3 regions of the Geomonas ferrireducens genome follow, and region 3 is predicted to be linked to each of the others. Evidence: riboswitches for the same ligand, from Rfam matches in the RefSeq annotation. Region 3 holds a riboswitch; each other region holds the start of a gene.
The links. A riboswitch is a leader RNA that binds a small molecule or an ion and turns the genes downstream of it on or off. The one in region 3 is predicted to bind molybdenum cofactor.
Positions count from the first base shown of each region.

Region 1: it holds a riboswitch for molybdenum cofactor, as region 3 does, so the genes downstream of both, E8L22_RS17935 (aldehyde ferredoxin oxidoreductase family protein) here and E8L22_RS00915 (hypothetical protein) in region 3, are expected to answer to the same signal.
Region 2: it holds a riboswitch for molybdenum cofactor, as region 3 does, so the genes downstream of both, E8L22_RS13400 (molybdopterin molybdotransferase MoeA) here and E8L22_RS00915 (hypothetical protein) in region 3, are expected to answer to the same signal.

Region 1 covers NZ_SSYA01000003.1:464,637-474,961, forward strand. The annotation lists gene E8L22_RS17910 (ArsR/SmtB family transcription factor) at 1-286, shown strand, start outside; gene ahcY (adenosylhomocysteinase) at 340-1,734, shown strand; gene E8L22_RS17920 (molybdopterin molybdotransferase MoeA) at 2,173-3,414, opposite strand; gene E8L22_RS17925 (HesA/MoeB/ThiF family protein) at 3,527-4,378, opposite strand; gene E8L22_RS17930 (MoaD/ThiS family protein) at 4,380-4,604, opposite strand; gene E8L22_RS17935 (aldehyde ferredoxin oxidoreductase family protein) at 4,674-6,404, opposite strand; molybdenum cofactor riboswitch at 6,446-6,567, opposite strand; gene E8L22_RS17940 (iron-containing alcohol dehydrogenase) at 6,739-7,902, opposite strand; gene moaA (GTP 3',8-cyclase MoaA) at 8,392-9,372, shown strand; gene E8L22_RS17950 (MOSC domain-containing protein) at 9,432-9,863, shown strand; gene E8L22_RS17955 (hypothetical protein) at 9,907-10,086, shown strand; gene E8L22_RS17960 (electron transfer flavoprotein subunit beta/FixA family protein) at 10,194-10,325, shown strand, end outside.
Region 2 covers NZ_SSYA01000002.1:1,048,163-1,058,487, reverse strand. The annotation lists gene pta (phosphate acetyltransferase) at 1-780, opposite strand, end outside; gene mog (molybdopterin adenylyltransferase) at 871-1,368, opposite strand; gene moaC (cyclic pyranopterin monophosphate synthase MoaC) at 1,401-1,877, opposite strand; gene E8L22_RS13400 (molybdopterin molybdotransferase MoeA) at 1,878-3,089, opposite strand; molybdenum cofactor riboswitch at 3,157-3,278, opposite strand; gene moaA (GTP 3',8-cyclase MoaA) at 3,600-4,580, shown strand; gene E8L22_RS13390 (MOSC domain-containing protein) at 4,596-5,030, shown strand; gene E8L22_RS13385 (cache domain-containing protein) at 5,228-7,216, opposite strand; gene E8L22_RS13380 (sigma-54-dependent transcriptional regulator) at 7,213-8,580, opposite strand; gene fdnG (formate dehydrogenase-N subunit alpha) at 8,850-10,325, shown strand, end outside.
Region 3 covers NZ_SSYA01000001.1:194,220-204,544, forward strand. The annotation lists gene E8L22_RS00880 (TonB-dependent receptor) at 1-1,085, opposite strand, end outside; gene E8L22_RS00885 (fibronectin type III domain-containing protein) at 1,219-2,472, opposite strand; gene E8L22_RS00890 (energy transducer TonB) at 2,522-3,319, opposite strand; gene E8L22_RS00895 (hypothetical protein) at 3,316-3,882, opposite strand; gene E8L22_RS00900 (energy-coupling factor transporter transmembrane component T family protein) at 4,085-4,867, opposite strand; gene E8L22_RS00905 (ABC transporter ATP-binding protein) at 4,848-6,236, opposite strand; gene E8L22_RS00910 (hypothetical protein) at 6,233-6,469, opposite strand; gene E8L22_RS00915 (hypothetical protein) at 6,471-7,214, opposite strand; molybdenum cofactor riboswitch at 7,314-7,431, opposite strand; gene E8L22_RS00920 (DUF1003 domain-containing protein) at 7,509-8,042, opposite strand; gene E8L22_RS00925 (PAS domain S-box protein) at 8,168-10,325, opposite strand, start outside.

The sequences.
Region 1 (10,325 bases), on a different contig from region 3:
TTGCGTGGTAGCCAACATGGTGCTGCACCATGCCGCCAGGCCGGAAACGGTGCTCGCCGAGATCGCGCGCGTGCTTGCGCCGCAGGGAACACTGCTTGTCGCCGACCTTGCGCGTCACGAACAGGAATGGGCCAGGGAACAATTGGCCGACCAGTGGCTCGGTTTCGAGGATGGTGAGTTGAAGGGGTGGCTTAAGGGAGCAGGGTTTTCAGGTATCACCATAGATCGCGTCTCCTCAGGAAACGGTGCTGAAGACGTGCTGCTGGTGCAGGCGGTAAAGGCATGAAAGACACGGAGTTTTAGAAGGTTAGACAGCAAGACCATCGAAAGGAGAATAACGTGAAACAGGATTACATCGTAAAGGATATGTCGCTGGCCGATTGGGGCCGCAAGGAGATGATCATCGCGGAAACCGAAATGCCGGGTCTCATGGCGATTCGCGAGGAGTACGCGGCGGCCCAGCCGCTCAAGGGGGCGCGCATCGCGGGCTCGCTGCACATGACCATCCAGACCGCCATGCTCATCGAGACTCTCACCGCGCTCGGCGCCGAGGTCCGCTGGGCTTCCTGCAACATCTTCTCGACCCAGGATCACGCCGCGGCAGCCATCGCCGCCGCCGGGATCCCGGTCTTCGCCCACAAGGGTGAGAGCCTCACCGAGTACTGGGACTACACCCACAAGATCTTCGAGTGGCACGACGGCGGTGCGCCCAACATGATCCTTGACGACGGCGGCGACGCGACCCTGTTGCTGCACCTTGGCAGCGACGCGGAAAAGGACCCGACCGTCCTCGACAAGCCGACCTGCGAGGAGGAAGAGGTGCTTTTCGCTGCCATCAAGAAGCGCCTCGCCGAGAAGCCGGGTTGGTACGCGAAGACCGCAGCTTGCATCAAGGGTGTTACCGAAGAGACCACCACCGGCGTACACCGTCTCTACCAGATGTTCGAGAAAGGGAAGCTCAAGTTCCCGGCCATCAACGTGAACGACTCGGTGACCAAGTCGAAGTTCGACAACATCTACGGCTGCCGCGAGTCCCTCATGGACGGCATCAAGCGCGCCACCGACGTCATGGTGGCCGGCAAGGTTGCCGTCATCTGCGGCTACGGCGACGTGGGCAAGGGATGCGCCCAGGCGATGCGCGGGCTGCAGGCCCAGGTGTGGGTCACCGAGGTCGACCCGATCTGCGCCCTGCAGGCGGCCATGGAAGGGTACAAGGTAGTCACCATGGAGTGGGCGGCGGACAAGGCGGACATCTTCGTCACCACCACCGGCAACATCGACGTCATCACCCATGACCACATGAAAGCGATGAAGCACAACGCCATCGTCTGCAACATCGGTCACTTCGACAACGAGATAGAGGTGGCGAAGCTCAAGCAGTATAAGTGGGAGAACATCAAGCCACAGGTCGACCACGTCATCTTCCCGGACGGCAAGCGCATCATCCTGCTCGCGGAAGGTCGCCTGGTGAACCTCGGCTGCGCCACCGGCCATCCTTCTTACGTTATGTCCTCTTCCTTCGCGAACCAGACGCTCGCGCAGATGGAGCTCTTCTGCAACCCGGGCAAGTATCCGGTGGGCGTATATATCCTGCCGAAGGAGCTGGACGAGAAGGTGGCGCGTCTGCAGCTGAAGACCCTGGGTGCCATGCTGACCGAGCTGTCCGACGCACAGGCGGCGTACATCGGCGTGAAGAAGGAAGGTCCGTACAAGTCGGAGCACTACAGGTATTAAACCGAGAGGACGTTCTACAGAACCGAGAGGACGTTCAACGTTCTACGTTCTATGTTAACTGACTGACTGCCAAACTCTCCCGGGGCATCTTTGCTCCGGGAGAGGGGGGGAATGATTATTCGGCCCTACAGGGGCGGTACAGAAACACTCAAGACAAAAAGTAAGGGCGCTCGGTTTGACCGGCGCCCTTTCTTATCCTTCCTGCTCGCTATCTTCTTTTTTCTTCTTCCCCTGACCAGGGGTGCATGCCGGCGACATTCAGGTCGCAATCCCCATCCGGGGCAGGATGAAACGCTGCAGCGCCACCCAGACGACCACTATTCCTACCAGAATCAACAGCTCGTTCATATTTCACCTCCCAAAACGATACGATGCACTATATCGCATATTCGGGAAGAAAAATATAGCAAATTAATTATTATTATTACCCTTTCAGCATCAATGCAGGTAGCCGACGGCCGCCTCGCACTCGCTGACCAGGTCGACCTCCCTCAAAAGGGCGAGATCCACTTCGCTGCCGGCCGGGATGAAGGTCGCGTCGCAGGGGAGGGCGGCGAGCGCGTCGCACCTCGTCATGGTGCTGAGGATCGCGGTGTGCTGTTCGCCGGCACAGTAGGCGACGTGCCTGCCGTGACGCTTTTTCACTGTCACCCGGATGAAGTGCAGCTTGCCTGGCTTCTTGTGGGCGTCCTCGGCGAGAATTCCCTTCACGAACGGGGGAACCACCTTCCGGTGCCCCATCATCTTCAAGAGGGCGGGCTTCACCAAAAGCTCAAAGGTCACCATGGTGGAGACCGGGTTGCCTGGAAGCGAGAAGATGGGCTTTCCCTGCCAGGTCGAGAAGGCGGTGGGCCCCCCCGGCTTCATGCCGATCTTCCAGAAAAGCTCCTCGGCCCCAAGCCCGGCGGCGACCTCGCGCACGAGATCCCGGTCTCCGGCGGAAACACCGGCCGACGTGATCAGCGCGTCGCAGCATAGCCCCTGCAGCATCTTCTCCCGGTGGCTTTCCACCTTGTCGCGCGCGATGCCGACCAGTACCGGCTCGGCACCCGCCTCGCGTACCGCGGCGGCCAGCGACAGGGCGTTGGAGTTGATCACCTTGCCCGAGACCGGGCGCTCGCCCAGCTCGATCAGTTCATCTCCGGTGGAGAGTATGGCCACACGCGCTTTGCGGTACACCGGCACCAGCGCCTGTCCCATGGCGGCCAGCATGCCGACCTCGGCGGGACGAATCCCTGTTCCCTCGGCGAGGACCGGGGCGCCGGCGGTTACGTCGCCGCCTCTCACGCGCACATGCTGCCGGGGGAGCACCTTGTGGCTTATCACCACATGGTCCCCGTCCACTTCCGCTTCCTCGAGGGGTATGACGGCGTTGCAGCCGGGGGGGATGGGGGCTCCGGTCATGATGCGCACCACGCATCCAAGCTCGACCGTGGCGGCGACGTCGCCCCCGGCGGGTAGAAAGCCGGTGATGGCGAGGCGGGTGGGGGCGGAGGTGCAATCCGCTGCGTGCACGGCGAAGCCGTCCATGGCGGAGTTGTCGTAAAGCGGCAGGTCCCAGGGGGCGATGATGTCCCTGCTTACCACACGCCCGAAGGCGTCCATCAGCGGAACGGTTTCCTCCCCAAGGGGCTTCACGTGGGCCAGTATGATGCCGCGCGCTTCTTCAAAGCTTGGCATGGTGCACCTCCTCGGTGCTGTCTGGCGCCGTCGTGGCGCCGGTAGTTAATTGCAGCCACGATCTTTGTGGCCAAGCCCCTACCCTTGCGGGAGGGGGAGGTTCTTTGTTTCTTTACGCCGCGTTCACCAGCTTGACCGGAACCTCGGCGTACGATATCTCGTGCATTTCCATTTCCAAGAGGTCGATGGATAGCTTGCGGTTTCTCAACGGCTCTCCCTTGCCGAGCAGGACCTTGCAGACCTCGGCGACCTCGAGGCTCGCCACCACGGCCGGTGTGAAGGAGGGGTTGCCGAGCTGCTGCTCGATCCCCTTGCCGGCCACCCAATGCCGGTAGATGTTCTGCACCGTGGTCTCTCCGGGGAACTGGGTGGCCACGTGTCCGTACCACCCGCCGATGGCGCCGTGCACCATGGGAATTCCGGCCAGTGTGCATACCTCGGCCAGCTGCAGGCGGTAGGGGATGCTGTCCAGGGCGTCGACCGCGATGCTTACCCCTGCAAGGAGTTCGAAGCCGTTGGTCAGGCAGAAGGCGTCCTCGATGGGGGTCACCGTGACGGCCGGATTCACCTGGGCAAGCCGTTCCGCCGCGACCGCCACCTTGGGCTGGCCAAGGGACGCCGGCGAGGAAAGTATCTGCCGGTTCAGGTTGTGCTCTTCGAAGATGTCCGGGTCGATGGCGACGATCTGACCGACGCCGAGACGCGCCAACTCCTCGAGGACGTAGCCGCCCAGGCCGCCGCAGCCGATCACGGCGACGCGGCTTTGGAACAGGCGCAACTGGTCTTCGACACCGATCATGCTCCTGTTGCGCTGGTAGCGGGCCGGAAGGATGCCGTTTTGCAGGGCGAGCCACTCCACCGCGGCGTGGCTTATGTCGAAGAGCTTCGCAGTGGTGTCCTGGGCGCGCCAGGAAAGCAGGCCGTCCTTGGTCTGTTCCTTCAAAAAGACGAGGGCGTTATGCATGTCAGCCTCCTCCGACCAGGGGAAAGAGCGAAAGGGTGTCGCCGTGGGCGAGCTTGCTGTCCAGTTCGCCGTGCCGGCCGTTCAGCATGACGATGCCGATCTCCTCTTCGGTGAGACCCAAAGAGAGCACCACGGCGCGTACCTCGGTTCCTTCGGCGAGTTCCTGTTCGGCCACCTTGAACCTGCCGTTTCTGAAAGTAGCGAAAAGTTTGAGAGTTATCTGCATGAGGCACCTGCTCGTGGTTCAAACGGAAAAACCCGGCGTGACCTTCGTCACGCCGGGCGTCGGCTGCTTCTAGAAGTTCCAGAACTCGTCGAGTTCCTCGTCGGTGAAGTCCCACACCGCGTTGTGCGGCGCTACCGGCTCGTTCTTGAAGAAGTCCGGGAGGCGGTCATGGACGTTGCTGAGACCGGCTTTCTGGTTGAATTCGCGCTCGGTCTTCAGGACGTACTTGCCCAGGTTGGTGACGTCGTCGCCGGTGAGGGCGATGCCGAAGCGGGCGTTGATCATGTCGATCAGGGCCGGGAGGCACTCCGGTATGTCCAACGCCGGGAAGGCGACGAAGATGCACATACCGGTCGAGTCGACCGCGGCGGTCGCGATCTGCAGGTTACGGGAGAGCTCGACCTGGCCGTCCTTCTTGAGCGGGTCGACGTAGCCGCCGACGTTCAGGATGTTGGTGGCGATGGTGTAGCCGGAGGTGTGGTCGGCGCCCATGGTGGAGGTGGCGTAGGTGACGCCGATCCCCTTGACGGAGCGCGGGTCGTAGGCCGGGATCGCCTGGTTCTTGACGACCGGTACGCGGGTCACGCCGTAAGTGCGGCCCACGGAGCCTGCGCCGCCGCCAAGGATGCGGCCAAGGGCGGTCCCCTTGCCGATCTCGTCGGTCAAAAGACGCAGCATCTCTTTGGAGTCACCCCAGTTGAGGATGCCGGCTTCCATTGCGACGCCGAACATGACGGCGGTCTCGATGGAGTCGATCCCGATGTCGTCCATCAGGTTGTCGGCGCGGGCGATGTCGTCCAGGTTGTCGATGCAGCAGTCGGCACCCAGGCCCCAGATGGTCTCGTACTCGAAGCCGGAGGTGACGTACTTCCCGTCCTTGTCGTGGTAGACCTGCGAGCACTGGATGATGCAGCCGGCGTGGCAGCCGTGCTTGGGCTTGCCGCCGCGCGCTACGATGGTGTCGTACATGGTCTCACCGGAGATCTTGTCGTGAGCTTCAAACTGGCCGGTGGTGAAGTTTCTCGTCGGGAGACCGCCGGCCTCGTTCAGGATGTTCACGAGGACGTTGGTGCCGTAGGTCGGCAGCCCCTCGCCGGAGACCGGGTGCTCGAGAATGGCCTTGGAGAACGCCCTGGCGGCAGTCTTGAATTTGTCCGGATCGGCGATCTTCACGCCCGGAGCGCCTTCGCCGTCGATGGAGATGAACTTGATCTGCTTGGAGCCCATGACTGCGCCCAGGCCGCCACGGCCGTGGCTGCGGATCTTGCTGTCCGGGTCCTTGACGGAGATGTTGGCGGCGGTCATCTTCAGCTCACCGGCCGGGCCGATGGTGAGGACGCCGGTTTTCTTGCCCAGGCGCGCCTCGACCGCGTCGATGACGGCGAAGTTACCAAGGCCCAGCAGTTCCTTCTCTTCGCTGATGGTGACGCCGTTCACGCCGACGGCGAGGTTGTACCAGGCGTCACCCTTGGGGGCGCCTTCGATGATGAGGGCCTTGATGCCGAGTTTCGCCAGCATCTGTGCCGCGGTGCCGCCTGCGTTGGACTCCTTGATGCCGCCGGTGAGCGGGCTCTTGGCGCCTGCGGAGAGGCGACCGGAGTTGGCTGCCGGGGTGCCGGTCAGAAGGCCGGGTGCGAACACCAGCTTGTTCTCGGCGGAAAGCGCGTGGCAGGTCGGCGGTACTTCGGCTGCAACGATGGTGGAGGTGAGGCTGCGGCCGCCAAGGCCTGCCCAGGCTGCCGGAACTTCTTCGATCTTGGTGGTGAGGTCGGTCATGTTGACGCGAAAAATCTTATCCATGCTTTTCAAGCTCCCTAATTTAAATTGTTCTACCGGCTGCTTGACGTCAGCCGGGACTCCTTTCCAAGAGGGAGGCTGCACCGTTTCCAGGGCAACCCGTTGGCCTGGAGCCATGAGGGGAGGTCCCTTTTAGGCTCGACACGGCTCGGAGATTTTTGATGCCAGACTGACCCGACACCGCTTACGCATCTGTTGGGTGGTGCGGTGGCGAATAATCATTCGCCCCTACTCTTCACCCCTTCCCCCGGAGGGGGGAGGTCGGGAGGGAGGGAGCCAGGAATTCCCCCCTCCCTAACCCTCCCCCTCCGGGGGCGGGGATCATGCTGCAGCGTTATTACATCGCATCCTTGAAGATCTGGATGACCTGCTCAAGGGTCGCTTTGCGCGGGTTGGTGAACTGGCAAGCGTCCTTTTTTGCGTTTTCCGCCATGATCGAGAGGTCCTCTTCCTTCACGTTGAGGGCCTTGAGGCCGGTCGGGATGCCGATGGAAGCGGAGAGGCTGCGGATCCTGTCGATCGCCTTCTGGCCGGCTTCGGTCACGGAGAGGCCGTCGACGTTCTCGCCGAGGGCTTTCGCGATGTCGGCGAAACGCTCGGGGCATGCGATCAGGTTGTACTGGCTGACGGCCGGCAGCAGGATGGCGTTGCAGACGCCGTGCGGCAGGTTGTAGAAGCCGCCCAGCTGGTGCGCCATGGAGTGAACGTAGCCAAGCGAAGCGTTGTTGAACGCCATGCCGGCCAGGTACTCGGCGTAAGCCATCTTGTCGCGTGCCTCGAGGTCTTCGCCGTTGGCGACAGCCTTGGAGAGGTACTTGGCGATCAGTTCGATGGCCTTGATGGCGCATGCGTCGGTGATCGGGGTAGCGATGGTGGAGACGTATGCCTCAACTGCGTGGGTGAGGGCGTCCATACCGGTAGCCGCGGTCAGAGCGGCCGGCTTGCCGACCATGAGCAGCGGGTCGTTGATGGCGATGTTCGGAGTGCAGCGCCAGTCGACGATGGCCATCTTCACGTGGGTGTCGGTGTTGGTGATGATGCAGAAACGGGTCATTTCGGAAGCGGTGCCGGCGGTGGTGTTGATGGCGACGAATGCCGGCATCGGTTTGGTGGACTTGTTGATGCCTTCGAAGTCGCGGATGTTGCCGCCGTTGCCGATGACCAGGCCAACGCCTTTGGCACAGTCATGGGAGGAGCCGCCGCCCAGGGAGATGATCGCGTCGCAACCGTTTTCCTGGTACACCTTCACGCCGTCGTGAACGTTGATGTCGGTCGGATTCGGCTCGGCGCCGTCGAAGATGATGGCCTTTACGCCGGTGGCTTCCACCTGCTCCTTGATCTTGTCGGCAACGCCCATAGCCGAAAGACCTTTGTCGGTTACGATGAGAGCTTTGGATGCGCCCAGTGCCTTCACCTGCTCACCGGTTTCCTTAGCGGAACCGATGCCCATCAGCGAAACCGTCGGAATGAAGAAGCCGTAAGTCTGTTCTCCTAATGCCATTTTTCTTTCCCCCTGTTGTTTTTCCGGGCTATTTGCACCGGGTTTGATTATTTTAAGATTCGTGCGGTGCTGCATACACTTTCCTAAAACGGTTTTCTACGCTTTCGCAAGGGGCGTACCAGAATTCACCGTAAACGCATTTTTTTGCCAGCCCGAACAATTTTCATAGGATACCGTATACTTAACGAATCCTTTGTTTACGTTAACCTCCCGACGCCCAAAGGTTGCGTTCTGAAATCGAACAGTTGCGGCGTTCCATTATGGAGCGTTTGTGCTTTTGTGGAACGGACGTTTTGGACGGTAAACCGATGATCCCCGCAGTGCCTGCCTGTTGAATTCAAAATCCCAAAAATTGGTTCGTTTGTTGTGTATTCACCATCTTACTTCCTGCCTCATTAGTGCCAGACGCGCCTTTTTGCGCCGAAGTGGAACAGTTGGTACCGATATTGCCTTGTATACGGCGAGGCGTGTTTCACGGGGGGATGTGGCATGGCACTGATCGATACCTACGGCAGGCGGATCAACTACTTGAGACTCTCGGTCACCGACCGCTGCAACATGCGCTGCAGCTATTGCATGCCGGCGCAGGGGGTGGCGAAGCTCGAGCATAAAGAGATGCTGAGCTACGAGGAGCTTTACCGGGCGGCCTCGGCCTGCGTCGCGCAGGGGATAGAAAAGATAAGGGTGACCGGCGGGGAGCCGCTGGTCAGAAGAGGCATCGTTGATTTTCTCGGTCGCCTCTCGGCGATCCCGGGACTCAAGGAACTGGTGCTCACCACCAACGGGCTCCTCCTCGACGAGCTAGCCCAGCCGCTCAGGCAGGCCGGGGTGGCTCGGCTAAACATAAGCCTCGATTCGTTGAGGGCGGATACCTTCGCCAGGATCACCCGGGGTGCCGATCTGTACCGGGTCCTCTCCGGGATTGCTGCGGCGCAGGAGGCGGGCTTCGGACCGCTTAAGATCAATATGGTGGTGATGCGCGGGGTGAACGACCAGGAGATCCTGGATTTCGCCGCCCTCACCCTGGACCATCCGTTCACGGTGCGCTTCATAGAGTACATGCCGACCCTGCAGGACGAAGGGTGGGGCGCCCAGAGCATGCCCGGAAGCGAGATCCTCGCGCGCATCGCCGAGCGCTACCCGTTGCTGCCGCTGGTGAACTCCGAGATGGCGGGGCCGGCCAGGAACTACAAGATACAGGGTGCCGCGGGCGCCATCGGGATCATCACCCCGGTGTCGGGGCACTTCTGCGAGAGCTGCAACCGGATCAGGATCACGGCGACCGGCCGGGTGCGCGGCTGCCTCTTCTCGGATCAGGGCATGGACCTGAAGCCGCTTCTTGCTTCCGACGATCCCGGCCCGCTGCACGAGGCGCTTAGCCGCATCGTGACGCAGAAGCCGGGACGGCACCATATCGCCGAGGAAGGGGCCGAGCAGGCCGTGGTCAACATGTCGAGGATAGGCGGTTAGAAGACGGGGACCGGGGCTCGTGTAAGGTGGGACCGGGACTGGCATAAACGGAGGAGACTATGAGCGCGTCTGTAGTGGCGGTCAGCGTAAGCGAGAATAAGGGCGAGAGGAAAAAGCCGGCGCCGGCTGTGCACCTGAGGGAAAACTACGGCATCATCGGCGACGCGCACGCGGGGGACTGGCACCGCCAGGTGAGCCTTTTAGCCGAGGAGAGCATCGACAAGATGATCGCGCTGGGGCTTGCCGTCGGGCCGGGCGACTTCGCGGAGAACATCACCACGCGCGGCATCGAACTGGTGACTCTGCCGGTGGGGACTCGGATCGGCATCGGGCCGGTGGTGCTGGAGGTTTCCCAGATAGGAAAGGTCTGCCACACCCGGTGCGCCATCTACTACCAGGCGGGTGACTGCGTCATGCCGAAGGAGGGGATCTTCGCCACCGTGGTGAGCGGCGGCGTAGTGCGCCCCGAGGACAAGATCGAGCTGCTGTAACAGGCGGCATATTCAAATCAGCAGGCAAAGAAGGGGAGAGGTCATGAAGGACAGAAGTCAGAAGAAGGTGAACATCATCTCGATACGCATGAGCGACGACGAGCGGGACGCCATCCAGAGGCTCATGGACAAAAGGGGGAAAAAGGCTTCCTTCATCATGCGCGAGGCGTTCGCACTTTTCAGGGAACAGTGGGAGATTTCGAGGGGTGAGGCGACCCACTAGGCGGTGGCACTAAAACCTTGATGGCCCCGGTGGACGCTCTGGACCTTGTGGACCTTGTGGCCTATGACAACGGGTTTGAACAGAGTTGGTAAAAGAAAGGATCTTCAATGTACGTGGTGGCTTGCATTAAACAGGTGCCGGATACGACTCAGGTGCAGATCGACCCGGTTACTAATACGCTGGTGCGCGATGGTATCCCTTTCATCGTAAATCCTTACGATACCCACGCCCTGGAGGAA
Region 2 (10,325 bases), on a different contig from region 3:
TTTTTTCGCACCAACGGCAGGGATCAGGGCGGCATCCGCCTGCAGCTCGCCGTCGATGGAAAGCTCCGGATCCATCCCCTTGGCGATTTCCAGCGCCTTCAGTACCTTGTCGGCATCCGGGTGGCTTGCGCTTCCCTTGGTCGAGAAGGAGAGCATGGCGACGCGGGCCGGCACGTCGAGGAACGACTTGCAGTTCTTTGCGGTGGCGATGGCGATCTCAGCGAGGGCCTGGGCGTCCGGGTTCGGGTTAACCGCGCAGTCGGCGAAGAGGATCACGCCGTTTTCCCCGAAGTTGGGGGTCTGCGTGGCCATGAGGAAGAAAGAGGAAACGGTCTTGATGCCGGGGGAGGGGCCGACGGTCTGGAAGGCGGCACGGAGCACGTCGCCGGTGGTTCCGGTTGCACCGGCCACCTCGCCGTCGGCGTCACCTTCACGCACCATCATGCCGGCAAAGTAGAGGTTGTCGTCGGCGGTCAGCAGCTGCTGGGCCTGCTGCGGGGTAAGCCCTTTTGCTTTCCTCAGTTCCACGAGTTTCCCGACGTAGGAATCGAGCTTGGGGGAAGTGGCGGGATCCACGATCTCGACGCCGGAGAGGCTCACACCCTTGGCGGCGGCCGCCTCGAGGACTTTCTCGGGGTTGCCCAGTAGCACGATCTTGGCCAAACCTTGTTCCACGATCTGCTGTGCGGCGAAGAGCATCCTCTCGTCATAGCTCTCGGGTAAGACCACAGTCTTCAGGTTAGATTTAGCCTTCTCGTGAATCTGCTTTACCAACGGCATGTTTATCCCTCCGCAAGTTGATTTTAAAACTGCGTTAGATATATAACCCAGTAGGAGGGATCGGTCAATAGAAAAGCCGGTATCGCGGGGTCAACTGGGCATGGGAGTGCCGCATTCCTCCGGGTCACCCTGCAGCTTGGCGACCGTGTGCGGCACCGCCGCCCAGACGAAGCCGATGTTCTCGGTGGCGCCCTTGGGGCTTCCCGGGAGGTTGATGATCAGGGTGTTTTTCCTGATGCCCGCGACGGCCCGGGAGATGATGGCATGCGGGGTCTTCTTGAGGCTTTCCATGCGCATGACCTCGCCGAAGCCTGGGAGCAGGCGGTCCACCACGCGTTCAGTCGCCTCGGGGGTGACGTCGCGCGGGGAGACGCCGGTCCCGCCGGTGGTGAGGATCAAGTCGTAAGCGCCGCTGTCGGACCACTCAACGAGCTTCTCCGAGATGAGGGGGGCCTCGTCGGGGATCACTTCGGTGCAGGTGACGCTGACGCCGCGCTCTTCGAGCCAGCTTTTCAGTGCCGGGCCGCTGCCGTCGGCGCGCTCCCCGGTAGAACAGCGATCGCTGAGGGTGAGGATGGCTGCTTTCATGGTGCTGATTCTCCTTTTTCTTGCCCGGTCGGCTACGCCTCGCGCTTGTAGACGCCGCTCTTGCCGCCTTCCTTGTAATGCAGCTTGACGTCGGAGATGACGATCCCCTTGTCGCTCCCCTTGCACATGTCGTACACGGTGAGGGCGGCGATCGTGGCCGCGGTCATCGCTTCCATTTCTACGCCGGTCCGCTCGAAGGCGCGAACGGTTGCCATGACGCCGATGGTGCCTTCGGTCTCGTTCACCTCGAACTCTATGGCCACGTGGTGGATGGCAAGCGGGTGGGAAAGGGGGATGAGGTCCGGGGTCTTCTTGGCTCCGGCAATGCCGGAAAGCCGCGCGACGCCCAAGACGTCACCTTTGGCCATCCTGCCGGAGACGATCGACTGCACAGTCTCGGGCTTTAGGGTCAATACGGCGCCCGCTACCGCGGTGCGCATGGTCGGGGTCTTCTGGCTCACGTCCACCATGATGGCGTTGCCGCTGGCGTCGAAATGGTTGAATGACATCTATACCTCCAGTTCCAGGGTCGGGTCGAGCAGATGCAGGTCTACTTCCTCGCCGGCGGTAAATTCGGTCCGGTCGGCGGGAAGCAATGCGAGGGCGTTGCAGCGCAGCATGGTCTTCAATATGCCGGTGTTCTGGTCCCCTGAGGTGCTGGCGACGTAGCGGCCGTTCTCCAGGGTCACGTGCACGCGCAGGAAGTTAAGCTTCCCTGCCTTCTTGCGGGCACCCTCCTTGAGCACACCGGGCACGGTGCGCCGGAACACCTTCTCGTGTCCCATCATCCGCAAAAGGGCGGGGCGGGCGAACTCCTCGAAGGTGATCATGGTGGAGACCGGGTTGCCGGGAAGCGAAAAGACCGGGACGCTTCCTTTCATGCCGAAGGCGGTCGGACCGCCAGGCTTGATGCCAGGCTTCCAGAACTTCTCCGCCACGCCGAGCTCGGCCAAGACCTCGCGCACGAGATCCCGATCGCCTGCGGAGACACCGGCGGAGGTGATCAGGACGTCCGCCTTCAGCCCCTCGGCAAGAAGCGCCCTATGGCTCTCCCGGTCGTCACGTGCGATTCCCAGTATGACGGGCTCGGCGCCGCAGAGCTTGATCGCAGTGGCGAGCGCCAGGGTGTTGCTGTTGACGATCTGGCTCGCGGTCGGCTCGGTGCCGACGTCGACGAGCTCGTCGCCGGTGGATAGGATCGCTACACGCACCTTGCGGTACACCGGGACGAGCACCGCGGAGAACGACGCGAGGAGGCTCACCTGGGGCGGTCCGAGCAGCGTTCCTTTCGTGATGACGGTGTCGCCGCTTGCGACATCCTCGCCCTTGAAACGGATGTGGTCGTGCCTTTTCACCTGTTGCAGCAGCTTGACCGTCTCGGCGGTCGCCTCGGTCTCCTCTATGGGCACCACGGCGTCGGCGCCGGGGGGGATCGGGGCCCCGGTCATGATCCTCGCGGCGCAGCCTGGTGCAATCGCCTCGTCGGAGCTTACGCCTGCGGGGATGTAGTCGGTCACCTTGAGAACGGTGCCTGGCGCGCAGTCAGCGCTGCGTACCGCGAAGCCGTCCATGGCGGAATTGTCCCAGCGCGGCATGTCCTTCGGGGTGACGTAATCCTCGGCGAGGACGCGTCCGGCCGCCTCGAGAAGAAGGACCTTTTCCACCCCGGCCGGGGCGACATGATCGACGACCATCCGTCTGGCCTGCTCGTAGTTTGTCATCGTTACCTCGTCATTGCTGTTTGATAAAGAAAAAGGCCCGATTCCGTGAAAAGGAAAGGGCCCCCTGGCGCAAGCGGTGGCTTTCTCCTTTCCAAAAGGGAGGCGGTGCCGTTTCCGGCAGCACCCATCGGCCGCGGCACCGTGGGGAAGCTCCCTTTAGACGGCCGTGGCTCGGAGACAGATCTGCTTATTCTGGTTTCCATAGCATATTCCCAAGAAAATAAACAATTATTTTGCCTTAAGCGTCCGTCACCCTGGTGTCGCCGACTGCGCAGGGAAGGGCGGTAAGTGCCTATCATAGCATGATTTTCTGCACGATACTCAATGCGTCGGTATGGCCGTATACTTTTTCAAGGCCTGCCACCGTGTGGGGCTTCTCCCTCATTAAGGGGGTTGATTTCCATTCGACAAACAGAGTATGGTTTTGATCGTGTCCCACATTTGCATGGGCGGCCCCGACGCCGCAGGTGCCCGGGGTGCCGTGCAAATAGCCAAAGCACAAAGGAAAATATGTCGCTCATCGATACCTACGGCAGGCGTATCAACTACCTGCGTCTTTCTGTGACGGACCGCTGCAACCTGCGCTGCAGCTACTGCATGCCCGAAGAGGGGGTGGAGAAGCTCGGCCACTGCGACGTGCTCTCCTACGAGGATCTGCTTCGGGTTTCCGCCGAGGCGGTCGCCGCCGGGATAGAGAAGATCCGGGTGACCGGTGGTGAACCGCTGGTACGAAAGGGGATTCTCGACTTCCTCGCGAGCTTAGCCGCCCTCCCAGGGCTCAAGGAACTCGTGCTCACCACGAACGGGCTTCTTTTGAAGGAGATGGCACAGGGGCTCAAGGACGCCGGGGTACAGCGCCTGAACATCAGCCTCGACTCGCTAAAACCCGAGACCTTCGCGGCGATCACCCGCGGCGGCGACCTGCAGCGCGTGCTGGACGGCATCGAGGAGGCGGAGCGGGTCGGCTTCCCGCCGCACAAGATCAACGTGGTGGTGATGCGCGGGGTGAACGACGACGAGATCCTCGACTTCGCCGAGCTGACCCTGAAGCGTCCCTACGCGGTCCGTTTCATCGAGTACATGCCCACCTGCGGCGACGCCGATTGGCGCGACCTTACCGTCCCCGGCGCCGAGATCCGGGAGAGGATCGCGCAGAGGTACACCATCGAGGAGGGGGGTAGCACCGAACGCTCCGGCCCCGCCAGGAACTTCCGGATCAAGGGGGCGCCCGGTTCCCTCGGGATCATCACCGCAATGACCGGGCACTTCTGCGAGGGGTGCAACCGGCTGCGGGTGACCGCCGCCGGGGTTGCCAAGGGATGCCTCTTCTCCGGCTCCGGCGTGGATCTGAAGCCGGTGCTTGCCACGGGTGATCCCGAGCTTTTGCGCCAGGAGATCCAGCGCATCGTCGCGGCGAAGCCGGGGCGCCACGAGGTTACCGACGAGGGTGTCGAAACGAAACCATTTGCCATGTCCCGTGTCGGGGGCTAGCCACAAGGAGATAACATGATCGGAAAGGTTGTCGCGGTTAACATCAGCACCAACAAAGGGGAGAGAAAGACCCCGGTACCCGAGGTAACCCTGCGCGAGGAGCACGGCATCGTGGGGGACGGTCACGCCGGCGACTGGCACCGCCAGATCAGCCTGCTGGCCCAGGAGAGCATCGCCAAGATGCAGGCGCTCGGGCTGGACGTGAAGGAGGGGGATTTCGCCGAGAACATCACCACCGAAGGGGTGGACCTCGTGAGCCTCCCGATCGGTTCGAAGATCGAACTCGGGGAGACGCTCCTCGAGGTGACCCAGATCGGCAAGGAATGTCACACCCGCTGCGCCATCTACTACCAGGCCGGGGACTGCGTCATGCCCAAGGAGGGGATCTTCGCCAGGGTGCTGAAGGGCGGGGTGGTGCGAGCGGGGGACCGGGTAGCTACCGGCAGCTAAGGAGCGGCGTTCAGGGGTGCCCAGGCACCGGCTGCCAGGCGCCGGCTGCTGAGGACCGGCGTGCCTGCTTCTTGTGGACCACATGGACCCGGTGGACCTTATGGACCTTGTGGACGCTCTTACTGATTGAAAAAAAGAAGGGCCGCGGTGCGTTTTGCGCCGACGGCCCTTCTTTGCTTTAAGGTGCGGGGACGGGGTCAGCGTTCGCGGGGGAGGAGCACGGTGAAACTGCTCCCCTGGCCGGGGATGCTCTCCACGTCGATGCAGCCGCCATGCTCCCTGATGATGCCGTAACTCACCGACAGCCCCAGCCCGGTTCCGTTGGACTTGGTGGTGTAAAAGGGGTTGAATACCTGCCTCAGATTCTCCAGTGCGATGCCGACTCCGGTGTCGGATATCTTCACCTCGTAGTGATCCCCACTCCCCACCGGCGCACTCCTGATGCCGAGCACTCCCCCCTGAGGCATCGCCTGGACCGCGTTCAAAATCAGGTTGGTGAAGACCTGCCGCAACTGGTCGCCATCGCCTTCCACGACGGCGGTATCCTCGGCGTAAAGCTCGATCACTTCTATCTTCTCCAGGGAAGCCTGGTGCCCGATCTGCCCGACGATCTCGTGCAGGAGCTCGTTCAACCGCACGCTGCCATGCTCCATCTGCTCGCGTCTCGCGAACTTCAACAGGTTCGACACGATCCGCTCGACCCTCTTCACCTGCTGGAAGATGGTGTCCACCTCCTCGCGGTTCGGGGCCCCCTCGTCGATGGTGAGCTGCAAAAGTTCCGTGTTGCCGCGGATGATCGCCATCGGGTTGTTGATCTCGTGGGCGACCCCTGCGGCCAGCTCGCCGATCGCGGCCAGCTTCTCGACGCGCAGAAGCTCCTCACGCGTCTGCACCAGTAACCGGTTCTTCTCTTCCAGCTCCGCGGTTCTTTGCTGCACCTTTTCCTCGAGGTTGCGGTTCAACTCGATGATGCTGTTTTCACGCTCGCCAAGGGAGCGGCTCATGTCGTTGAAGCGCCCGGCCAGGTCGCCGATCTCATCCCGGGAATCGATGCTGCTCTTAACGTCCCGCTCGCCGGCGGCCACGCGCCGGGTGAGCAGCTCGAGCTCCTTGATCGGATGGGCGAGCTTCTTGCCGAGAAAAGCCGACATGGAAACGCCGGTCAGACCGCTCAGCAGGAGGACGAAGCTCAAGAGCACCGCCATGTCGGTCTTCACCGCCGAGTAGTGGCTCTCGAGCATCCCGACGTAGAGGGCGCCGATCGGGACCCCCTGCAGCGACAGAATCGGTTCGTAGGCGGTCAGGTACCAGTCGTTGACGACGAACGCCCTCCCCACCCACTTGGCCCCTTTCAAAAGGACGCGCTCGTAAACCGGGGCGGAGAGCTTGGTCCCGGTGGCGCGGCGGCCGTCCGAATTGGGGACGTTGGTGGCGATCCTCACCCCCCCCTGGAAGATGGTCGCGTTCCCCACGTCCCTGCCTTTTGATTTCGCCCCTTCGTAGACCACCGCCTTGATCTTGTCGACGAGCTTTCGGTTGTTGTTCAGCATCACGCCGCCGTAAAGGGCGCCGAGCACATTGCCGGCCTGGTCCCGCACCGGGGCGGCGGTGAAGAGGAACATGGCGCCGTTTAAGGGGGCCGGGGGGGAGGGGTCCGCCCTGGTCCCGGCCACCTGGACGTGCGCCTGCCGCACCAGCGCCTCCCCCTCTAGCGCGAGCTCGGAGGTCGGGATGATGGTGGTGCCGCTTACAAGCTCCCCCTTGAGGGCGCGCGCCACGAACTGGTTGCGCAGCTTGTCGTCGCCGAACTGGCGCGTGTTGTTGGCGCGGAAGATCACCTTGCCCGAGGCGTCGACCGCGGCGAGGATGTCGAGGTGCTCGCTTTTTCGTACCGGTGCGAGGGTCGCCTCGAGGGCGCGCAGGTCTCCCGCGGCGATGGTCTCACCGGTGCGGCCGAAGGAGGCGGAGAGCTTCACCGCGTCGTAGAGGCGCGTCAGCTCGTTCAGGTACGCCTCGCGCGCGACGGAGAGGTCGTAGCGGACCTTCTCCTGCGCCTGGGCTGCCACCTTGGCGCTCAGGATGAAGACGCCTGCCATCCAGCAGATGAGGATGGCGATCGCCAGCGGGATCAGCGTGGCGACGGTGAGCTTGGTCTTGATGGGAAAGCGGAGCCTTGGGAGGTTCATGAGGGGATGGCGATGCCGTATTCCGCGATCTTGCGGTCCAGTGTCTTTCTCGAAATGCCGAGGATCTCGGCCGATCTGCTCTTGTGGTAGCCGGTGCCGAGCAGGGTCCGCTCGATGTGCGCCTTCTCCATGTTCTCAAGGGAGACGAGCTGCGGCTGCACCTGCGCCTCCGCCTTTTGCGGGGTCTTGCGCCAGATGGGGAGCTCCTTCGGGGTTACCAGCGGAGTCCTCGCGAGGATCACGGCGCGCTCCATGACGTTCTCGAGTTCGCGGATGTTCCCGGGCCAGTCGTAGCCGCAAAGCAGCATGAGCGCCTCGGGGGTGACCCCGGAGACCTCCTTCTTCATCTTCACGCTGTACTTCTTCAAGAAGTGCTCGGCGAGCGGCTCGATGTCGTCCTTTCTCTCGCGCAGCGGGGGGAGGGGGATGTTGATCACGTTCAGGCGGTAGTAAAGGTCCTCACGGAAGCGGCCCGCGCGCACCTCCTCCTCGAGGTCCTTGTTGGTCGCGGCCACGAACCGGATGTCGGCGCTTTTCGACCGGGTCGCCCCCACCGGGATGAAGTCGCGCTCCTGGATCACGCGCAAAAGCTTCGCCTGGATCGGGAGGCTCATGTCGCCGATCTCGTCCATGAACAGCGTCCCCCCGTCGGCCTCCTCCAAGAGCCCCTTCTGGTGCGTTATGGCGCCGGTGAAGGCACCGCGCACGTGACCGAAGAGCTGGCTCTCCAAGAGGGTCTCGGTAAGCGCCGCGCAGTTGATGGAGAGGAAGCGGCGGTCGCGCCGGGGGCTGTTGTAGTGGATGGCCCCGGCGATCAGCTCCTTGCCGGTCCCTGACTCCCCCAGCACGAGGATGTTCGCCTCGCTCGCGGCCACCTGGAGGGTGAGGTCGTAGGTCTCCTGGAACACGGCGCTTCTGAAGATGATCGCGTCCTGCAGGATCGGCTTGCCGAGCTCGGACTTGAGCGCCCGGTTCTCCTGCAACAACTGCTCTTTTTCGAGGGCGTTTTTCAGGACGCTCAGGATCTTTTCCTTCGGGAAGGGTTTGGTGACGTAGTCGTAGGCACCGAGCTTGATCGCCTCGACCGCGGCGTCGATGGTGCCGAAGGCGGTCATGATGATGACCGGCAGCGACGGCCTCAGTTTCTTCACCTCCTGAAGCACGGTGATGCCGTCCATGTCGGGCATCCTCACGTCCTGCAGGATGAGGTCGGCGTCGGTTGGGTCCCCCTCACGCAGCCGGCGCAGGAGCTGTGCACCACCGCCGAAGGTCTCCACGAGGTACCCCTGGGTCTGCAAAAGTTTCTTCAGGTAGATGAGGATACCTTCCTCGTCGTCGCAGATGAGAATTCTTTCCTGTGTCATTTTGGGGCGTGCCTCGATCTTTTTCCGCGCCGTTGCTCAACTCTTGCCTTGGACAAAATGTCACACATTTTGACAAAACGACGCAATTGTTAATTAAAGTTAACCTGTTGGAGATTCCTGAGCGGCGCGGACAACATTATCATTTCGGAGGTTTACGGTACACAACTATTTTTCTGGTGAACGTAAACACGCTGGCATGGCAATTGCCGTATACGCGGAGTTATAAAACGGTGGCACGACGTTTATCATGGAAAAAGGAGAGATTCAACATGGCAGTTTCACGACGGGAGTTTCTGCAGGGGGGGGCGGCCGCGGCAGCGCTGATCCTCTCCGGCAAAAAAGCAGAAGCGGGCGGCGCAGACGGCACGCAACTGCGCACCAAGGGGCTGAAAAGCTCGACCACCATCTGTCCTTTCTGCGCGGTAGGTTGCGGGCTTGTGGTTCATACCAAGAACGGCAAGATCGTCAACATCGAGGGGGACACACAGCATCCGATCAACCAGGGTGCCCTCTGCTCGAAGGGTAGCGCGCTGTTCCAGGTGGCCAACAACGAGCGTCGTTTGCAGAAGGTGATGTACCGTGCACCCGGCAGCGACAAGTTCGAAGAGAAGTCGTGGGACTGGGCTCTGGAGCGGATCGCGCAGAAGATGAAGGAAACGCGCGACAAGACCTTCAAGGCCAAAGAGATCAACAAAAAGGACAACAAGGAATACGTTGTCAACCGCACCGAGGGGATGGGTTTCCTGGGGGGGGCAGGCCTTGACAACGAGGAGTGCTACCTCTGGAGCAAGTTCTCCCGCGCCATGGGTGTTGCGAACCTCGAACACCAGGCCCGAATATGACACTCCGCTACAGTCGCCGGTCTGGCGGCTTCGTTTGGGCGTGGTGCAATGACCAACCACTGGATCGACCTGAAAAACGCTGACGCGATCCTCGCTATCGGCTGCAACCCGGCCGAGAATCACCCGATTTCCATGAAATGGATCGAGGCGGCTATGGATCAGGGCGGGAAGCTGATCGCCGTCGATCCCCGCTTCACCAGGACCGCCTCCAAGGCGGACCACTACGCGCAGATCCGTCCGGGCACCGACATCGCCTTCCTGGGCGGCATGATCAACTACGCGCTGCAGAACAACATGATCCACGAGGAGTACGTACGCGAGTACACCAACGCCTCCTTCATCGTGAACGAGAAGTACGACTTCAACGAGGGTATCTTCTGCTCCTTCGACGACCAGGAGAAGACCTACGATCCGAAGGCCTGGGCCTACGCGGTTGACGGCTCCGGCAACCCCAAGCGCGACCATTCCATGAAGGACCCGCGCTGCGTCTACCAGCTCCTTAAGAAGCACTATTCCCGCTACACCGTGGACATGGTCTGCAACATCACCGGGACCAAGAAGGAAGACTACATCGCAGTCGCCAAGGCCTACTGCTCCACCGGGCGCGCCGACAAGGCGGGTACCATCCTTTACGCGATGGGTATCACCCAGTCCACCCACGGCTCCCAGAACGTCCGTGCCACCGCCATGCTGCAGCTTCTTCTGGGCAACATCGGCATCGCCGGCGGCGGCGTGAACGCGCTGCGCGGTGAGAGCAACGTCCAGGGCTCGACCGACTACGGTCTGCTCTTCCACCTGCTCCCGGGCTACCTGAAGTCCCCTGAGTTCGACAACGTAGACCTCAAGGCCTACCTCGAGAAGTGGACCCCCAAGACCAAGGACAAGAAGAGCGCCAACTGGTGG
Region 3 (10,325 bases):
AGCGACAAGGTGAGCGTCCCGAAGCGGCCGAAGTCGTACTTCGGCTGGAGCGTCGCGCCGTAGACCGAGGTGCGCACCTCCTCCCGGAAGGATCCGTCCGCGAGGAAGGAATCGAGCCGCGCGTCGTCGTACTGGTTCACGTCCTCCTCGTGGCGGTTCAGGTAGGTCCAGCCGCGCAAGGTGAGACGCTCCCCCGCCGCGTACTCCCCGGCCAGCTGCAGGTAGAGCCCCGAGTAGTCCTCCACTCGGACGTACTTGGGGGGCGAGGCGAAGGGATCGATCGGATCGCCGATGGTGCCGGCGGGCTTGCCGTAGCTCCCCTCGCCGTAGCTCAGGGTGAGACCGAGGGCCAGGTCGGCGGTCGGGGTGAAGCCGGCGGTGCCGAGGAAGTTGCGCCGTTCCTTGTCGCTGTTGTCACGGTAGCCGGTGTTCTGGTTCGCGGTCCGGTCGAACGCGCCGGAGAGCGGGAAGCCGTCCACCCGGTTCGCGCTGCCGCTCAGGAAATAGCTGAAGCGGTCGGTGGCGGCGGAGAGGGTCCCCTTGGCGAGGTAGGGGGCGTGGTCGCCGAATTCGCCGGACACGGTCCCCCGCACGCCTGGGGTCCCCTTGCGGGTTATAACGTTGATCACCCCGCCCAACCCCCCCTGGCCGTAGAGCACCGAGCTCGCCCCGGAGGTGAGCTTTATCTCGGCGATGTTCTCGGTGGGGATGGTGGTCGGGTCGAACTGCATGTCTACGGCGGAGTTCACCGGGACGCCGTCCAGGAGCAGGAGCACGTGGCGCGTCCTGAAGCCGCGGATGTCGATGCGCGGCACCCCCTCGGCACCGGTCCGCACGTTGACGCCGGGCAAGAGCTGCAGCGCCTGGTCGAGCGTCCGCGCCCCGCTCGCCCTGATCTCCTCCTCGCTCACCCGGTAAAGCGTCTGGCTCGCCTCTTCTCCCGGCCCGCCGTCGGCGCGGTTACCGGACACCACCACCTCGCCGAGCGCGTAGCTCTCCGATGCGCCCCCGCCCGCTTCGCCCCTGGCCACGGCGGCCTGCGCGCAGCAGAGAGCGAGGAGGCAAATTACTGTTCTAAGTTCCATGAAAAACCTTCCTGATAATGTAAAGATCCCCCCTCCAGGGGAAGGAGAGGCGGACTCCGATGCAACTCGCACTCCGGATCTCCCCATGTCCCCTCCCCCGGAGGGGGAGGGTCAGGGAGGGGGAAGGACCAACCTATTGCGGGACGCCCTGTTTCGGGTTGGTCTGCCCGCCGCTTTCCAGGCCGGAGCCTACCGCGGTGACGGTGACCCAGTAGTTCGTGCCGGGGGTGAGCCCGTTGATCGTCAAAGGCGAACCTGTGGAGGAGACCTTCTGGTTGTTCGCGATTACCGCGGCGGTGGTGGGAGCGGTTGCACTCTCCATGTAGTAGACGTTGTAGGAGGAAGCAAGCGGCACCCAGTCCCAGGAAACCGCCAGAGAACCGGCACCGGCGGTCACGGAGACCCCGGTCGGCTTGGCCGGGGCCTGTGCCGATGCGGAAGGCTTGGCGGAGGACTGGCTGGACGGCGTGGTGCTTTCTCCCGCGACGTTGGAGGCGGTGACCAGGAAATAGTAGGTGGTGCCGTTGGCAAGTCCGGTCACGGTGAGCCCCGGCTGCGTGAGACCGGCGAGGGACTCGTCCGCGGTGAGGGACACCTTGGTCCCGGTCGAAGTGGTGAAACCGGAGGTCGTGGAGTAGTAGACGTTATAGGAGGTGGCGCCGGCCACGGCGCTCCATGCCATGGTCACCAGGCCGTTGCCGCCGGAGACCCTCAGCCCCTGAACCTTTCCCGGCAGGGCCGGAAGGGGCTTCACCGAAGCCTCGTCCGAAACGGCCCCCTCGCCAGCCAGGTTTGCCGCGACAACCACGAAGTAGTAGGTGGTTCCGTTGACGAGCCCGGTGATGGCCTGGCCGCTCGTCGCCCCGGCGACCTTGGTGCCGTTGCCTGCGGTGACGCCCGCGGCGGTGCCGTAATAGACGTTGTAGGAGATGGCGCCGGGCGCCGGTGACCAGGAGATGGTCGCCTGTGCGTCGCCGCCGGTCACCACCACACCGGAAACCTTGTCAGGGAGCGGGGGGAGCGGCGTAGCGCTTGCTTCGTCCGAGACGGCGCTCTCGCCGTGGGCGCCTACGGCGGTGACCACGAAATAGTAGGTGGTGCCGTTTGCAAGGCCGGTGATAGCCTGGCCGCTCGTCGCCCCGGCCACCTTGGTGCCGTTGCCGACCGTGACGCCCGGGCTGGTGCCGTAGTAGACGTTGTAGGAGGTGGCGTCAGCGGAGGCGGTCCAGGTGACCGCCGCCTGGCTGTCACCGGCGGTCGCCGCTACCGCGGTCGGCTTGGCAGGGGCGTTGGAGTCGCTCGAGCCGCTCGAGCCGCAGCCGGCAAAAACCAGCGCGAGAACGGTCAGGGTGATGGCGGCAAGCCACCGAAAAAGCTGCTTCTTCATTGGGTCGTTTTCTCCTTTTTAAAAAAAATCCTCAACAGAGGGGGGTGCGTCATTTCCTGGCCAGGGCGAAGGTGATGGTCACCTCGAACGGCTCATCCGGCGACAGCTCCGCGGGGACCGGGGGAAAGGCCCCCACGGAGCTGATGGCGCGGGTCGCCGCGGCATCGAGAAAGGGGTGTCCGCAGGAGTCAACCGGCTCGACGCTCTTCAACGAACCGTCACGCCGCAGCATGAACCTTCTCCGGCAACTCCCTTCCCGGCCGGACTTGCGCGCTGCCAGTGGGTATTCCTTGTGCGCCTCTATGAGCCGCTTCAACAGCGCCTGGTAGCCGCCGCGAACCTCCCTCCCCGCGCCCTGTCCCGACGAAGCCGGCGCTGCGGAAGGTGCGGCAAAAGTCCCTCGGCCGCTTCCCGTGCCGCGGTTATCCGCCTCGATGGTTGCTCCGGACGCGGCGCGCCCACTACCTGCGGCTGGGTGCACCACTCCGGCCGGGGCTCCGACGACAGGCGCGACGGGACTCGCGGACGTCCGGGGTGGTGCTGCCGGCGACACCGGTTCCCTGAGAGAAGCAGAAGCGCTCGTCCCAACTACGGGAGGCGTCGCCTCGAATGCCGCCCGTCGTGCGGGAGAGACAGAGGATTCCGGAGAAGTCGCTCTCCCCGGCGCGGGTGCTTTTCCAGCCCCCCCCAGATCCAGGTACGCGACCACCGCCTGGCGGTTGCGCTCCTCCCGCACCCCTTCCCGCTGCCAAAGCCTTCCCGCGCCGTAGAGCAGAAAAAGGTGCGCCAAAAAGGAAAGCAGGAGCAGGTGCGTCACCGGCAAGTTCTCGGCGCGGAGCCGGCTCACGTCGCGGCCGCCCCCTGGTCGATCAGGCCGTTCTTGCGCAGTCTGCGGATGATGGCCGGGACGGCAAGCGCCCCCAGTCCGCCCCAAAGCCCGTTCATCCCCGCCGAGATCACCGTTTTTTGCAGCATGATCTCCTCGTCCATGCCGAGAAGCCACTCGACGCCGGTGTTGGCGCCGGCGCGTAAAAGCGACGCAAGCACCCCGACCGTGGCGCAGGCAAGGAGGCTCGTGACGAAGCCCGGGGCGATCAGGCCCGCCAGGTCCACCACGAGTGCCGGGAGCAGGAACTTGACCAGCACCATGGCGCCGCCGCTCCCCATGCCGAGGAGGACGCTGGCAAGGCTCGTGATGAGCCCGACGAGAGTCGCCGCGCCGACCTTCGGGACGCATCCCCTGGCGAGGAGGAAGAAGAACATGGTGAAAAACATGACGTGCCCCGGCAGGTGCAGGTGCAGCCTGAGTCCGGCGCGGGTGAGCACGATCAGGGTCGCGCAGAAGCAGAGCAGGACCGCCTCCCGCAGGGTAAAGCGTCGCCAGATATAGATTCTTTCCGTTTGTTCCATCGTTTCTCCTTGGAGACCGGCTCCGCAGGTGCCTGTCCCCTTTTTACCTTTTCACGCGAGGGACTGTGCCTTCCCCGCCCCCGGAGGGGGAGGATTAGGGAGGGGGAAGCGTGGCAACTCGATCACCCTTCCCCCCTCCCAGCCTCCCCCCTCCGGGGGGAGGGGCGCTCTCAACAAAAAGCCGCAGCAACCGGATCTGTGACTAATCAAGAAGTGCTTTAGCCGGGGGCACCCCATCCCCGCCCGTAACCTCATCCTCCGCCTCCTCCCCGGCCCCCCTTCCCATCGCGGCGACATCGAGGTAGGTTCGCTCCCGGTGCAGACCGAAGGCGCGCGCCTCGGCGGAGCGGGACACCTCGTCGGCGGTCCTGAAGGCGCGGACCATGAGCGGAAGCACCACGCAGTTGAAGAGATCGGGCCAGTTGCGCGGGTTCATCTGCTCCCGCGGGGAAAGCCGCGCCCCCCTCAGGCGCTGCAGCGCCACGATCTCCTCGAGTTCCCGGAAAAACAGCGGCACGAACCTAACACTCACGAACACCAGGAAGGAGAGCCGGTACGGGACGACCCGGCGCAGCGCCGCCATCGCCTCGCTGGTGCGCGTGGTGCGCAGGAAGACGGCGCCCGGGAGGTAGAAAAGCACGATCTGCGTCGAGATGCGAACCCCGGGCCAGAGCCCCTTATCCACACCGTCCAGCATGCAGTAAAGGGGGATGACCATGGCTGCCTGAAAGGCGAAGAGCCGCACGTCGCACCAGAGGTCCCGCAGGGTGAGACGCGCCGACAGGTAGTAGGCGAGCGTCACCAGCACCAAGATCGCCTGCATCAGCGGCGTACGCCCCCCCGCCGCCAGTGCACTCAGGAACACCCCGAAAACAAGCTTCCATCCCGCCCCCATCCGGTGCACCGGCGAATCGTGCTCGGCGAACCGGCAGGGATAGCCGCGGCTTCTGAGCGAGGTGCGGAATCTAGGAGGCCCTTTCTGCAATGCCGCCCTCCTGAAGATGGAGGCTGCGATCGGCCCAGCGCCGGTCCGGCAGTTCGTCGTGCGAGGCGATCAGCACCGTCGTGCCGTAGCGGATCGGCATCCTGCCGAGGATCGCCAAAAGGCTCAGGCGCTGCGGGAAATCGAGCCCGGCGAAAGGCTCGTCCAGAAGCAGCAACACCGGACGCGGCGCCACCACGGTCGCAAGGGCCACGCGGTGCTGCTCCCCGAAAGAGATGGTGAGCGGCGCACGGTCCGCGAGATGGGCGATGCCGCAAAAGGAGAGGGTCTCGTCCACGATGCGGTCGATCTCCTCCGCCGGGTAGGAAAGGCGCTCCAGCGAGAAGGCGACCTCCTCCCGGACCGTCTCGGCGAAGAGCTGGCGGGCCGGGTTCTGCATCAGGAAACCGAGCCTGCCGCGCAGCGTACCCGGCCCCGGTTTCTCCGTTCCCGCCACCCAGAGCCGCCCCGAGTCGGCGGGGAGAAGCCCGGCGAGGCAGCGCAGGAAGCTCGACTTCCCCGCACCGTTTTGCCCGAACAGATGGACCCGCTCGCCGCGACACACGCGCAGGGTGGCCCGCTTCAGCACCCGGCCCGTCTCCGGGTAGGCAACGTCCAGCCCCTGCACGTCGAGTACCGGCCTCGTCCCGTAGAGGGTCGCCGAATACGGGAGCAGGAAGGCCTTCGGACGGTAGCGCACCGGGTCCGGCGGCGTCGCGTCGTCACTGACGAGGTGCCCCCCCTCGAGCCTCAGGTACCGGTCGATGAGCGCCACGAACGGGCGCGGGTCGTGCTCTGCCATGACGATGGTGTGCCCGCGCTCCTTCAAAAGCGCGAAGATGGCGACAAGTTCGTCCTTTCCCGCGGCGTCGAGCTGCGAGGTCGGCTCGTCCAGCAGGATGAGTCCGGGGCGCATGGAGAGGACCGAGGCGAGGGCTAGGCGCTGCTTCTGCCCCGCCGAGAAACGCTCGACGCTGCGCGTCTCCTCCCCCTCCAGCCCGACTGCTCTCAGCCCCTCGCGCACCCTGATGGCGATCTCGTCCGGCGCCACGCAGAGGTTCTCGGGGCCGAAGGCCACCTCCTCCGCCACGGTGCTGCAGAGGATCTGCGATTCCGGGACCTGGAAGAGGATCCCCGCGGACGGCGCCGCCTCATCCTCGGCCGGCGCCACGCGGATGGTCCCGTGACGCCTTCCGCCGCGCAGAAGCCCCATAACCGCCAGAAGGAGCGTGCTCTTGCCGCAGCCGGAATCGCCGGTCAGGCAGACGAACTCGCCGCGCCGCACGGTGCAGGAGACCCCCTCCAGCACCGGAGCCGCCGCACCGTGGTAGGTGAAGCCGAAATGCTCTATTTCCAGGACTCTATCGTTCAATGCGCGATCAGGGCGGTTTCGCCGTGCCGCGCCGCCCCCCGCAGACAGGTGAACGACTCGACGCTCCAGCGCCGGTAACGGCAGTCGTAGCAGGAGCGATCCTCCTCGGCCAACTGCTCCTCCTCGACATCAGGAACGAAGCAGGTGCAAGCAAGCGCCGCCTGCTCCGCCAGCGACCAGGCCTCCTTGCCGTGGGCGAACTCCATGACCCCTTTCTCGTTTGCGCGCCACATGCTAGTACGCCTTCAACTGCTTGCGGTGCAGGGTCTGCCAGCGCGCCCCGGTCCCCGCGGTCTGCGGAGCCCCGACGAGCAGCACCGATTCACCTTCCAAAAGCACCGTCTTCGGCTTCTCGCCGATGGTCACCAGGTCGTCGTCGCGCAGCGCCTCGCCGGTAACGCTTCTCACCACGTCGACGAGCGGGTGCTGCATGAGCTCGTCCACCCGTAGCATCCGGTACGGTTGGCCGAAGTCCAGGAACCCCTTGAGGCGCCCGTCGTTGCCGGACATCCTTAGCCCGGCGCCGGCGAGGGCCCCGATCACCCCCTGCCCTGTGCCGCCGTGCTGGGAGAGATGCACCCCCAACTTCCCGGCGAGTTCGTACGCCTCGTCCATGCGCACCACATCGCGCTTTGCGCGCCGCCCAAAGGCGATCAGCTCGTTGCGCGCCGTCATCCGACCTGGGACCGCCACGCAGAGGCCGGGGTCGGAACCGGGAGCGCTCTCCCGCTCGAGGAACTCGGCCACGTGCCCGATCACCGGCTCGAGCCATACCTCGTCGATGTCGGCGTAGAAGCACATGGCGCTGTTGTGGGAGGTGTACGGGATGTCCGGGTGCACGAAAAGCTGGTGCCGGGTGATGAAGCCGCAGCTCCCCCACCCTTTCTGCTGCAGCTCGTCTGCCACCAGGGAGGCGATTTCGCCGGTGCCCCGGCTCTCTAAGTTGTCGGTGTCGTCGATGGAAATCACGATGCGCATGGACCTGAACTCCTTCGTTGTATTACACGCTACATAACGGTGGACACAAAAAAGCCCCGTTCCGGATGGAAAGGGGCCCTGTACGGTCGGATACACTCCGGCCGCAGACAAGGCTCTCCTTTCCAAAAGGGAGGCACCGCCGTTTCCAGCAGTACCCGTTGGCCCGCAGCCGTGAGGAGGACCTTTTAGGCGGCGAAGCTCGGAGAGGCATATACGAATTTTGGCAACGTCTTTAACACAGGTAAAACGTATACGCTAGGGAAATATGATGTGAAGGGACAAAGGTGCGGGAGGTTATTCCTCTTTCAGCTCCTGCTCGGCCCGGTCCATGGTCTCAAGCACCTTCTCCGGCCGGACGTCCTGTCTCAGCTCCTCAAGTTCCGGGTTCATCGACTCGGCGACGCCCAACTTGGTGCCGATGGCGGTCAAAAGCTCGATGATCCTGGTCACCTCGTGCTCCGCGAGGAGATCGATGTGCAGGTTCAGTTCGGCGCGCCGGTCGGCGAAGGCCTGCATGCGGTTTTGGCTGATGAGGACGAAGGTGGAAAGAAAGATTGCCTCGACCGAGGCGAACATGGCGAGGATCACCAGGGTGGGGTCGAACCGCTTCATGACGGGAAGCCAGCCGACGTTGACGAGGATCCAGCCGGTGAAGAGGACGAGGTGTATGTACACGAAGGTCATGCTACCGGTGAAGGCGGTGATGGCGTCGGCGACCCGCTCCTGCACCCCCTTGTTCCGCTCCTCGGACTGGCGCCTCTCAAGGAGGGACTCGATGTTGCGGTGCACCACGGAGGCCATCTGCTGATCGGAATCGGAGTCCGGCATCCCCCCTCCCGTTGGCGCCCCTGGGCGTGCGGGGGCTAACCCGGGAAAAGGTACCATCGCGCATGGGCAAGTCAACGAACGTGCCGCCGGAATTCCTGCTCCCATCCCCTCACCCTCCCCGGCACCTACGCGTCGAGAAGCTCCCGCACTTTTCTGGCGAGCTCCGGGGGGGAGATCGGCTTCATCAGGATTTCGACGTGGGGAACCACGGTTTCAAGGTCGGTGAGCATGTCCGCGGTGTAGCCGCTCGTGAAGAGGATCCTGACGGCGGGATCTTCGCGCTTCAGCTCGTCGTACAGCTCCCGTCCGCTCATCCTCGGCATGATGAGATCGGTGAAGACGAGCGCGATGCTGCCGCGGTGCTCGCGGTACTTCTCCAGTGCGTCCGCCCCGTCCACGGCCAGGATGGTGCGGTAACCGAACTGTTTCAGGGCTTCGTTCACCAGGTCCCGCACGTGCTCCTCGTCCTCCACCACGAGGATGGTCTCGGAGCCGCACGGGAGCTCTTCCCGCGCCGTGCCGTGCGCTTTAGCCGGGGCCTGTTCCTGTGATACCGGCAGGTAGACGTGGAAAGTCGTCCCCACCCCAGCCTCGCTCTCCACGTCGATGAACCCCTTATGCTGCTGCACGATCCCGTAGACGATGGAGAGCCCGAGCCCCGTCCCCTTCCCAACGTCCTTGGTGGTGAAGAACGGCTCGAAGATCTTGCTCCTCGTGGCTTCGTCCATCCCCGAGCCGGTATCGGCAACCGTGATGAGGGCGTAGTATCCCGGCGCGCCGAAGCCGTGCGACTCCTGGAAGGATTGGCTCAGGACGACGCTCCGGGTGGCGACGGTCAGGGTTCCCCCCTTCCTCATGGCGTCGCGCGCGTTGGTGGCGAGGTTGATGATCACCTGTTCGATCTGCCCGCAATCGGCGTAGATGGCGAGCGGCCCAACATCGAGGTCGGTCTCGAAAGCGATGTCCTCGCCGATGATCCTTTTCAGGAACTTGGAGACGCTCAAGACGATCTCGTTCAAGTCGCAGTACGCCGGGTGCATGTCCTGCTTTCGACTGAAGGCAAGGAGGCTGCGGGTGAGGTTCGCGGCACGGTCGGAGGCGGCGAGGACCTGGTCGAGCATCTCCCGGCCCGGATCCCCCTCCACCATCCGCATCTCCAGAAGCGCTCCATACCCGCCGATCACGGTGAGGATGTTGTTGAAGTCGTGCGCAATGCCGCCGGCCAGGTGCCCCACGGCCTCGAGCTTCTGGGAGTGGCGCAGTTGCGCCTCCAGGTTCTTCCGGTTGGTGATGTCGCGCACGAAGAAGTGCACCGCAGGTTTGCCGTGGTGCATGATCGAGGTCGCCGTAGCCTCTCCGCAGAAGGTTTCTCCGTCGAGCCGCTGGAAGTCGAGTTCTATGACCGGAAGCTGCCCGACCTGCCGGGACGCCCGCTCCAGTTCGGCAAGAAAGAGCTCCCTTGAAGTGGGATGTATGAAATCGAGCACCTCCCTGGAGAGGATCTCATTGACCGACTCCGCCCCGAGCATGCGTACCCCGGCGTCGTTTATGAAGACGATCCTGTCGTCCACCTTTATGAAGATGATGTCCTGGGAAAGCTCGACGAGCTGACGGTAACGCTCCTCACTCTCGCGCAGGGTCCGCTGGGTCTCGCGGTCGGCGGTCAGGTCGTGCCGGGTGACCACAAGACTGAGCGGAGCGCCCGCCACATCCCTGACGACCCTGAGGGTCACCTGCACCGGGTGCCGATAATAGTTCTCAGGATCCCCCTCCTCAAGCACGGTCACCGCGTCCTGCTGGGACTCCTCAACAACACACTGCGCGCAATGCCCACTGAACCCGGGATGGAGGATCTCGGCGATGTGCCGTCCCGCACACGCTTCGGGAGTGCTGCCGACCATGCGGTAGAATTCCCGGTTGGCGAGCATCAGCCTGCGTTGCGGGTCGAGCAGGTAGATGGCATCGGCGGAGGCGTCCATCGCCGCGCGCCATTCGTTGGCCGCCTTCTCCAGCGAGGCCTCCGCCTGCTTGCGCTCGGTAATATCCTCGCCGGAAAAGAGCACGCCGCTGATCACCCCGTCGTCGTCATGCAAAAGGGTGTTGTGAAACGCGATCATGCGTTCCTCGCCGCTATTGGTGAGGATGGCGTTCTCGAAGAACTCCACCGCCTCGATCTCCCCCGCCATCTGCTTGGCGAAGACCTCCTTCACGACGCCGACTACCGCAGGCGGCAGGCAGACGTCGAACCAGTTGCGCCCCAAAAGCTCGTCCTCTGCCCAACCG